2 regions of the Methylobacterium fujisawaense genome follow, and region 2 is predicted to be linked to the other one. Evidence: riboswitches for the same ligand, from Rfam matches in the RefSeq annotation. Region 2 holds a riboswitch; the other holds the start of a gene.
The links. Region 2 has a riboswitch for thiamine pyrophosphate ahead of thiO (glycine oxidase ThiO). Riboswitches for the same ligand answer to the same signal wherever they lie in the genome.
Positions count from the first base shown of each region.

Region 1: linked by a shared signal. The riboswitch ahead of thiC (phosphomethylpyrimidine synthase ThiC) and the one ahead of thiO (glycine oxidase ThiO) in region 2 are both predicted to bind thiamine pyrophosphate.

Region 1 covers NZ_CP155000.1:4,972,859-4,977,318, reverse strand. The annotation lists gene ABC766_RS23585 (alpha/beta hydrolase) at 1-671, opposite strand, end outside; TPP riboswitch at 791-896, shown strand; gene thiC (phosphomethylpyrimidine synthase ThiC) at 968-2,854, shown strand; gene ABC766_RS23575 (hypothetical protein) at 3,619-3,957, shown strand.
Region 2 covers NZ_CP155000.1:1,325,237-1,329,696, reverse strand. The annotation lists gene ABC766_RS06385 (adenylate/guanylate cyclase domain-containing protein) at 1-251, shown strand, start outside; gene ABC766_RS06380 (glycosyltransferase) at 354-1,475, opposite strand; gene ABC766_RS06375 (TIGR02281 family clan AA aspartic protease) at 1,892-2,341, opposite strand; TPP riboswitch at 2,635-2,763, shown strand; gene thiO (glycine oxidase ThiO) at 2,828-4,051, shown strand; gene thiS (sulfur carrier protein ThiS) at 4,048-4,260, shown strand; gene ABC766_RS06360 (thiazole synthase) at 4,263-4,460, shown strand, end outside.

The sequences.
Region 1 (4,460 bases), 3.0 Mb from region 2:
AACTTGAGCGGCACCACCGTGTCGTCGCGTCCCTGCACGATCAGAACCGGCGCAGTTCCGCCACGGATGCGCGTGTCCGAGCGGTATGTGTCGCGCAGGAGCCAGATGGGGACTAGCGGGACATGCAGCCGCACGGTGTGGATCATCGAGTCGAACGGGGCCTCCAGGTAAAGCCCGATCGTCGGCACCCGTTCGGCGACGGCGACCGCGACGGCCGCCCCCAGCGAATGGCCGTGCAGCAGGATCGGCGCGTCGGGCGCCTGTGCCCGCGCGGCGTTCACGGCCGCCAGGCCGTCGCGGATCAGGCCGTCTTCGCTGGGGCTGCCGGTCGAGCCGGGATAGCCGCGATAGGCCACGGTCAGCAGACCCCAGCCGCGCGCCCGCCACGGCTCCGCGGCGAAGCGCTCCGCGTGCGGTTCCGGGCGGGATCCATTGCCGTGGAAACTGACGATGACGCCGCAGCCCGGCCGCGGCGGCCGCCACAGTCCGTGCAGGGTCTCGCCATCCGAGGTCGCGACCGTGATCGTCGCGACCCCGGGCGGCACCGGCCAGGGTGTCGGCGGGCTGAAGGCGCCCGGATAGAGGAAGCGGCGCTGTCCGAGGGCGAGCGCGGCGCAGGCCAACCCGCAGAGCAGGAGCACGGCGAGCAGGAGGCCGGCGAGGAGTCGCATGCGATGCGGGGGAGGCCGTGGGGTTGAGAAGCGGATGCGTTCGATCGAACGGTTTTCGGGATGTGTTTTCTAGGGCGCCCGGTCAGCATTGACAAAGCCGTCCGCGCGCCTGAGTCTGGAACCGTTCCGAGGGGAGCCCCGCAGGGGGCTGAGATTGGGCACGCTGCCCTGACCCTTGAACCTGATCCGGCTCATACCGGCGGAGGGACGGGAACCTGCGGTCGCATGTCGCGCGGCCCCATCTCATCTCGGCCATCGCGTGGACCGGACTGCTCCAGCACGAGGAGAGGCCCACGATGAACGCACCCGTTCTCCCCAAGGACGTGAAAGGCAGCCCGGAGACCGTGACCACGGGTCCGGTGACCGGATCGCGCAAGGCCTATGCGAGCCCGGCCGGACGGCCGGACATCCGCGTCCCCTACCGCGAGATCGTCCTCTCCGATCCGAAGGAGGAACCGGTGCGGGTCTACGACCCGTCGGGCCCCTACACCGAGACCGACGCGCGGATCGACCTCAATGCCGGCCTCCCCGGCGTGCGCGAGCCCTGGATCGCGGCCCGCGGCTACGCAGCCGTCGCGCCGCGGGCGGTGAAGCCCGAGGATAACGGCTTCGCGGGCGACAAGCTCGTGGCCCCCTGCCCTGCCGAGCGGACCATCCGCAAGGCGGCCCCGGGCCAGAGGGTGACCCAGTACGAGTTCGCCCGCGCGGGGATCATCACCGAGGAGATGATCTACGTTGCCCATCGCGAGAACGTCTGCCGCGAGAAGATGCTCGCGGGCGCCGAGGCCGCACTCGCCGACGGCCAGAGCTTCGGGGCCTCGGTCCCGCCCTTCATCACCCCCGAATTCGTGCGCGACGAGATCGCCCGCGGCCGGGCGATCATCCCGGCCAACATCAACCACACCGAGCTGGAGCCGATGGCGATCGGCCGGAACTTCCTGGTCAAGATCAACGCCAATATCGGCAACTCGGCCGTGACCTCCTCGGCCGCCGACGAGGTCGAGAAGCTCGTCTGGTCGATCCGCTGGGGCGCCGACACGGTCATGGACCTGTCCACCGGCCGCAACATCCACAACATCCGCTCGTGGATCATCCGCAACAGCCCGGTCCCGATCGGCACGGTGCCGATCTATCAGGCGCTGGAGAAGGTCGGCGGCGACCCGCTCAAGCTCGACTGGGAGGTCTTCAAGGACACGCTGATCGAGCAGGCCGAGCAGGGCATCGACTACTTCACCATCCATGCGGGCGTGCGTCTCGCCCACGTGCCGCTGACCGCCCGGCGCGTCACCGGCATCGTCTCGCGCGGCGGCTCGATCATGGCGCGCTGGTGCCTGGCCGGGCACCGGGAATCGTTCCTCTACGAGCGGTTCGACGAGATCTGCGACATCATGCGGGCCTACGACGTGTCGTTCTCGCTGGGCGACGGCCTGCGCCCGGGCTCGATCGCCGACGCCAACGACGCCGCCCAGTTCGGCGAGCTGGAGACGCTGGGCGAGCTGACCAAGGTCGCCTGGGACAAGGGCTGCCAGGTGATGATCGAGGGCCCCGGCCACGTGCCGATGCACAAGATCAAGGTCAACATGGAGAAGCAGCTGAAGGAGTGCGGCGAGGCGCCGTTCTACACCCTCGGCCCGCTGACCACCGACATCGCCCCCGGCTACGACCATATCACCTCGGGCATCGGCGCCGCGATGATCGGCTGGTTCGGCACCGCGATGCTCTGCTACGTCACCCCGAAGGAGCATCTCGGCCTGCCCGACCGGGACGACGTGAAGACCGGCGTGATCACCTACAAGATCGCTGCCCACGCCGCCGACCTCGCCAAAGGCCACCCGGCCGCGCAGCTGCGCGACGACGCGCTCAGCCGCGCCCGGTTCGACTTCCGCTGGGAGGACCAGTTCAACCTGGGCCTCGATCCGGATACGGCCCGCCGCTACCACGACGAGACCCTGCCGAAGGACGCCCACAAGGTCGCGCATTTCTGCTCGATGTGCGGGCCGAAATTCTGCTCGATGAAGATCACGCAGGATCTGCGCGCCGAGGTGCTGGCGATGGAGGAAGCCGGCGAAGTCGTGGGCGCGTCGCCCGCGATGTCCAAGGCCGAGGCCGAAGCCGGCATGCGGGCCAAGTCGGAGGAGTTCCTGGCCGAGGGCGGCAAGCTCTACGTCGACGCCGCCGAGTGAGGCCAAGTCACGCCCGGTCCGATCCGGATGCGGGCGTGCCGCCGTTCCGCCCCGGCGTTCCACCGCACGGGGCCTCGATGTCGAGGACCGCTCCGGGTCGGGCGCCATTGGTACCGCGCATCGCCGCACGCATCTGATCCGCGGCGATGCCGACGGCGCGCGGGGTGCCCAGTTCGATGATCGGGGCGCAAATCCTTCTCTGATCCGCCTGGACCGAGCGGAGCGCTTCCAGTCGCAGGCGCTTCCTGTCAGGTGCCCCGTAGGCGCCCGACGCGGCCATGCTGAGCAAGCGGGTATCCCGAGCCTGAAAATGCGCACCGGATGCAGCACTGCGGCTGCGCATGCGATCACGATGATACGGGCGCGTCCGACATCGACCGGTGCGCGCCCGTGGATGGCATTGAGCCGCGCAACGATCTCGAAGCGAGGCTTGCGGACAAACGGGTCACGCTTCCCCGATCCTCTCCGGTCTCCTGCACGGCGAGCGCGCGCATCGCGATGGCGAGCATGGGAAAATATCTGCCCCGACCGCGCTCCGGACGACACGGAATGGCCCGGGGTGCGGTCGGGGGTGAACGGATCAGATGCGCGACGAGCCGCCTCTCGGGGAGAAAGCCGCACGGATTTGTGTCGCAACGCTAACGGGATGTTCATCGCATCTCGGACCGCGAGCCACCATCCGGTGGATCGGCTGCTGCCGTTAACCGCTGGTTAGGCAGCCGCCCGTCTCAATCCTTCGATCACAGGATCGCAGGAGACCGGCCATGGAGATCCGTCCGCTGACACCCCCGACGTCGGGGCCGCAGGGCCTCGACGCCCTCGGCGCGACGGCCGCCGCCGCCGTGACGCAGGAGGCCCCCGTGCCCCAGAGCACATCCGCGCCCCTCGAACCCGCGGTGAAGCTCGACATCGGCGCAACCGGCGGTAAGGCGCGCTACATTCAGGACCCGGACACGAGCACGATCGTCTTCCAGGTGGTTGATCCCGCTTCCGGCAACGTGATCGATCAACTCCCCAGCGAAACCGCTCTGCGCAACCGCGCCTACGATTCCGCACGCGGCACGCAGGGGGCACAGACCGGCAGCCTCTCCCGCGTCGCCTGAATACCGTCGGTCAGACGCGCAGCCAGCGGCCCGACGCAGCGGGCGGGGCCCGGGCTGAACCGCGAAGGGGCCAGGAGAGCCACCAGAGCAAGCCGCCGCGCGACGAGGAGGCTGTTCTCGACAGGCGGCGCCGGGGCCGGGATTCCGATCGACCGGCTTCGAGACGACGAGCTCACTGCCGTCCAGGGCACACAGAAATCGCGCTGATTTGCGCGCACGGCCATGCAGGGGGTCGGATGCCGGGCCGCGAAGTCGGGGATCCGGGTCAGCGCCTCCACCGGATCGCAAGGCGTATCCGAACCCGTCGAGCCTTCGCCGGGCAGCGCAAGGAAGATCGCCCTCGGAACCGCGATCCTTTCACGTGCCGCGGTCAGGTCGCGTGAGATTTTTCGGGCCTCGGAGCCGCCCTGAGAGGTTCCCATGCGTTTGACGCCATCGCCGTCGAACTGCTAAACGATCGGCGCACATGAGGGCCTGGGATCGGACGGATCGACCGTCGTCAA
Region 2 (4,460 bases):
GCGAGGCCGCCTACGGCAATGTCGGGTCCGGCTCCCGCCTCGATTTCACGGTGATCGGCCGCGACGTGAACCTCGCGAGCCGCATCGCGCAGCTGAATCGCACCCTCGGCGAGCCGCTGCTGATGTCCAAGCCCTTCGTGGACTTCCTCTGGGGGGATCCGATCCCGCTGGGCGAGCACCGGCTCAACGGGTTCGACGAGCCCATGGCGGTCTTCCGGCCAAAGTTCCTGCGCCCGCGCAAATCCAGCTGAGCCCCTCTCCGATCGCGTCCTCGATCGGCTCTCGGCGTTAGGAAGCCGTCCCACCCGTCCGCCGTGAACCCGGGCTCGCAGCCGATCCGTGCGCCGCTCGGCTCACCACGTCGGCACGAACGGCAGAGTGTAGGGGTTGTGTCGGCAACCCCAGACCGGGTCGATCATCCTCGCCATCACCGCCCGGGCCAAGGCGCCGGCGTGTATGGCCACCTCCTTCGGGACATGCCTCCGTTCGAGGATCTTCAAGCAGGCATGTCCGCAGGCGCTGTACTGGCCGATATGGTACGCGTTGATGGCGAACTCTTCGAGTATGCCGTACTCGTAGACCCACGGATTCAGGGAAATCCCCTCGCTCGGAAGTTCGAGTGCCAGGCCCGCCTCCGCGTATCGATATCCGTCCGCGAACCGCTTCCTCAACCGGCAGAACCGACTGGCCCCGTGGCGCGCTTCCGCCCGCGCGGGGCGGACGGAGGTCGCGCGCTCGTAGAGCTGCAACACTCTGTCCTCCGGCTCATCGAGGCGCTCCGCGTTCACGGCGGCCATCAGCAGATTGTAATAGACCTCCTCGTCCCATCCGCCCAGCTCTGCTCGCTTCAGAAAGCATTCGAGAGCTTTCCTGTATTCTCCAGCAGCATTATACGTTGTCCCGAGGTACATCGTGTATCGGGCGATCATGTGGGGATCGGTCTCGACCGCCAACGCCTTCTTAAGAACGGCGATATCCCGCGCGTCCGCCGTGGTGTCGCGGTGACGGGCGCCGTCATCACCCCGGCGCATCGCGAGGGGAAGGACCGGTGTCTCGGAGACGCCGGGGCAGCTGAGAAATTCGTGCAGGACGCCCCGGTAGCGCCAGTTTTCCCGGCATCTGACCAACTGGGTGCGCCAGTATCGCGTCTGCTCGTCGATGATCTCGAACCGATAGCCGGGCGCATGCAACTTCGGCATCGTGAAGTCGGCCGGGATCACCAGCTCATCATCCGCATCGATGATCAGAGCGTACTGCGCGTGACGCCGCGCGAGTTTCAGGGCCTCGTTCCGATTGAAGGCAAAATCGACCCAGGGGCGCTCGACCAAGGCCCCCGGTATGTCCGCGAGCGCGGCACGGACAATATCCTGTGTTCCATCCGTCGATCCAGTGTCAACGATGATCCAATGATCGATGATCGGACGAACAGAGTCGATGCACCGACGGATCACGTGGGCTTCGTTCTTCACAATCATGGATAAGCAGATCGTGGATTCGCGATTCTTCATCCTGAAGCCGCCCCGTCATGCGCTTACGCCTCGAACGCGCAGTCATATTGGCTCCTAGCACCACATCAGCACATTGACAAAACGACCGATTGCTCCATAATAATTTTGATTGATCAGCATATTTGCAGCTTTATCGAGGTAAGACTCAGAAATATTCAAACACAATAATCTAAGATCTATAAATTAACCGGGAAGAATTGAATTACTCAACCGGTCGGGGACCATCCATCATCGGGCCGCCCGTGGCCTGCGCACCGAATATTTTCCGCGCAGGATCGGCCGCGTGATCGACCTGATCCCGCAGCCGATCCCGGGGAGACGGGCCGCGCCGGCCGCCGTTGGCGCGCCGCGACCCCAGAGATCGGCATGGGCGTTCGGGCGTTTCAGCCCCTCAGAGTCATCGTGCTGCCGGAGACGCCGAAATCGCGCAGGCGCCTGAGGAATGACATGCCCAGCAGGCTGGTGGACAGGAGCCCGCGCGGGATCACGACCGCATCGACGTCTCGCACGGTGATCGATCCGATCTGCACGATCGCGATCCGGATCGGCGCCACGCGAACCGTCCCGTTCGCGGTGTTCCAGACGCGCGTGAAGTCGGACGCAGCGACCTGGATCCCGATCCGCGCGGCGTCCTCCTCGGAGAACGCGCAGGCGCTCGCCCCGGTATCCACCATCATCGGCAGTGAACGGCCGTCCAGCAGAGCGTTGACGAAGAAGTGGCCGTTGCGGCCAGCCTGGAGGGCCACACCGGCGGCGGCACGGCCTGCGAGATCCGGCTCAGGCGGCGGTGCGACGGCGAGCGCGACCGGCGCCGCCCGCATGCCGTCGCGCACCTTCAGGACGGCCGTGACGCCGAGAAAGCCGAGCATGCAGATCAACAGGATTGTGCGCACGCAAATTCGCCCGTGACGTGGAGTGCCGGCGCCCGGAGAAGGTCCGGGATCCCGGCGATCAGATCCCAGACGCGTGAAGGGATGGTGCGCGCCGCCTATCGCGACGGCTGTCCGCGCGCCGATTCCGGTCCGCTTGGTGTCTGGACTGTCACCGCGACCCGCGGATTGTCACGGGAATGATGCAGGGGCGGCGGCGCGGGGTTGACCGGCACAAGCCGTGACGCCACATCTGCGTCTGTTCCAGGGAGATCCCCGGCAAGGGGCTGAGAAACCGCTGGCACGTCCCTCAGGACCTGCGGCGCGGAAATCCTTCGAACCTGATCCGGCTCATACCGGCGTAGGGATTGGACCGCGGCCGCCCGAAAGGCAGGCCACAGCTTCTGGTAGAAGCGCACGGCCCGCTCCCCGCGACGGCAATCCGCGGAGATGCCTGTGCCCTTCGACCGACCTGCCTCACCGATCGGCAGCCGCCGCAATCCCGAGGGCGTCGTCGCGCCCGCCGTCCTGCCGGCGCGGACCGACGTCGCCGTCATCGGCGGCGGGCTGATCGGTCTGTCGATCGCGTGGCGGCTCGCGCGGGCCGGCCGCACGGTGACCGTGCTGGAGCGGGAGACGATCGGCGCGGGCGCGAGCCTCGCGGCCACCGGCATGCTTGCTCCGGCCGCCGAGCACGAGCCCGGCTCGGACCCGCTTCTGCCGCTCGCCCTGGACTCGCTCCAGCTCTGGCCCGGCTTCCGCGACGCCCTTGAGGCCGAGTCCGGCCGAACCATCGACTATCGGGCCGACGGCACCCTGGTGCTGGCGGTCGGCCGCGACGAGGTCGAACGCCTGCGCTTCCGCTACGACCTGCAGCGCCGCTCGGGACTCGACGCCACCTGGCTGCCGGGCAGCGAGGTGCGGCGCCTGGAGCCCGGCCTGCGCCCCTCCGTCACCGCCGGGATCCACTGCCCGCTGGACCATCAGGTCGATCCCCGTCTGGTCATGGAGGCCCTCACCGAGGCTTGTCGCCGGGCCGGTGTGATCCTGGTGGAGCGGACCGCCGTCACCACCCTCGACTGGTCGGGCGGCCGCGTGACCGGGATCCGCGCCGGCGACCGCGTCGTCGCCGCGGAGACCGTCATCCTGGCCTCCGGCGCCTGGAGCGGGGAGGGCGGTCTGCTCCCCGACGCGCTCACCCTTCCGGTCCGCCCGCTGAAGGGCCAGTCCCTGGCGCTGCGCACCACCGCCCGCACTGGCACCCTCGCGCGGATGGTCTGGACCGAGCAGGTCCATATGGCGCCGAAGAGCGACGGCCAGCTCATCGTCGGCGCGACCGTGGAGGATTGCGGCTTCCGGCCCGGCGTCACCGCGGGCGGGCTCTACGCGCTGCTGGAGGGTGCCCGCCGGGTGCTGCCAGGTATCGAGGAGATGGAAGTCGAGGCCGTCTGGAGCGGCTACCGCCCGACCTCGGACGACGACGCGCCGATCCTCGACACCATCGCACCGGGCCTCGTCGCCGCCACGGGGCATCACCGCAACGGCTACCTGCTCGCCCCGATCACCGCCGAGGCGATCGCCGCGCTGGTGTTGCACGGCGCGCTGCCCGAGGTCGCCCGTCCCTTCACCCGCCTGCGCTTCGGCCAGCCGGACGCGCTGAGGGCCTCGGCATGAAGCTCGTCGTCAACGGTGAGCCGCGCGACTGCGCGGCCGAGACCGTGGACGCGCTGTTCCGCCTCGAAGCCGCGGAGAGCGGCATCGAGAGCCCGCAGGGCGTCGCCATCGCGCTGAACGGCCGGGTGCTGCGCCGCCGCGACTGGGGGGAAACCCGGATCGCGGAGGGCGACCGCGTCGAGATCGTTCGCGCCATGCAGGGAGGTTGAGCATGGATCAGACCCATACGCCGCTGCGTCCCGAAGGTGGGGATGACAGCCTGACCATCGCCGGCGTGAGCCTGTCGTCGCGACTGTTCATCGGCACCGCCGGCTATCCGACGCAGGCGATCATGCGCGACGCCGTTCAGGCGAGCGGCGCCGACGTGGTCACCGCCTCGATCCGCAGGGTCTCGCTGCAGGGCCACGGC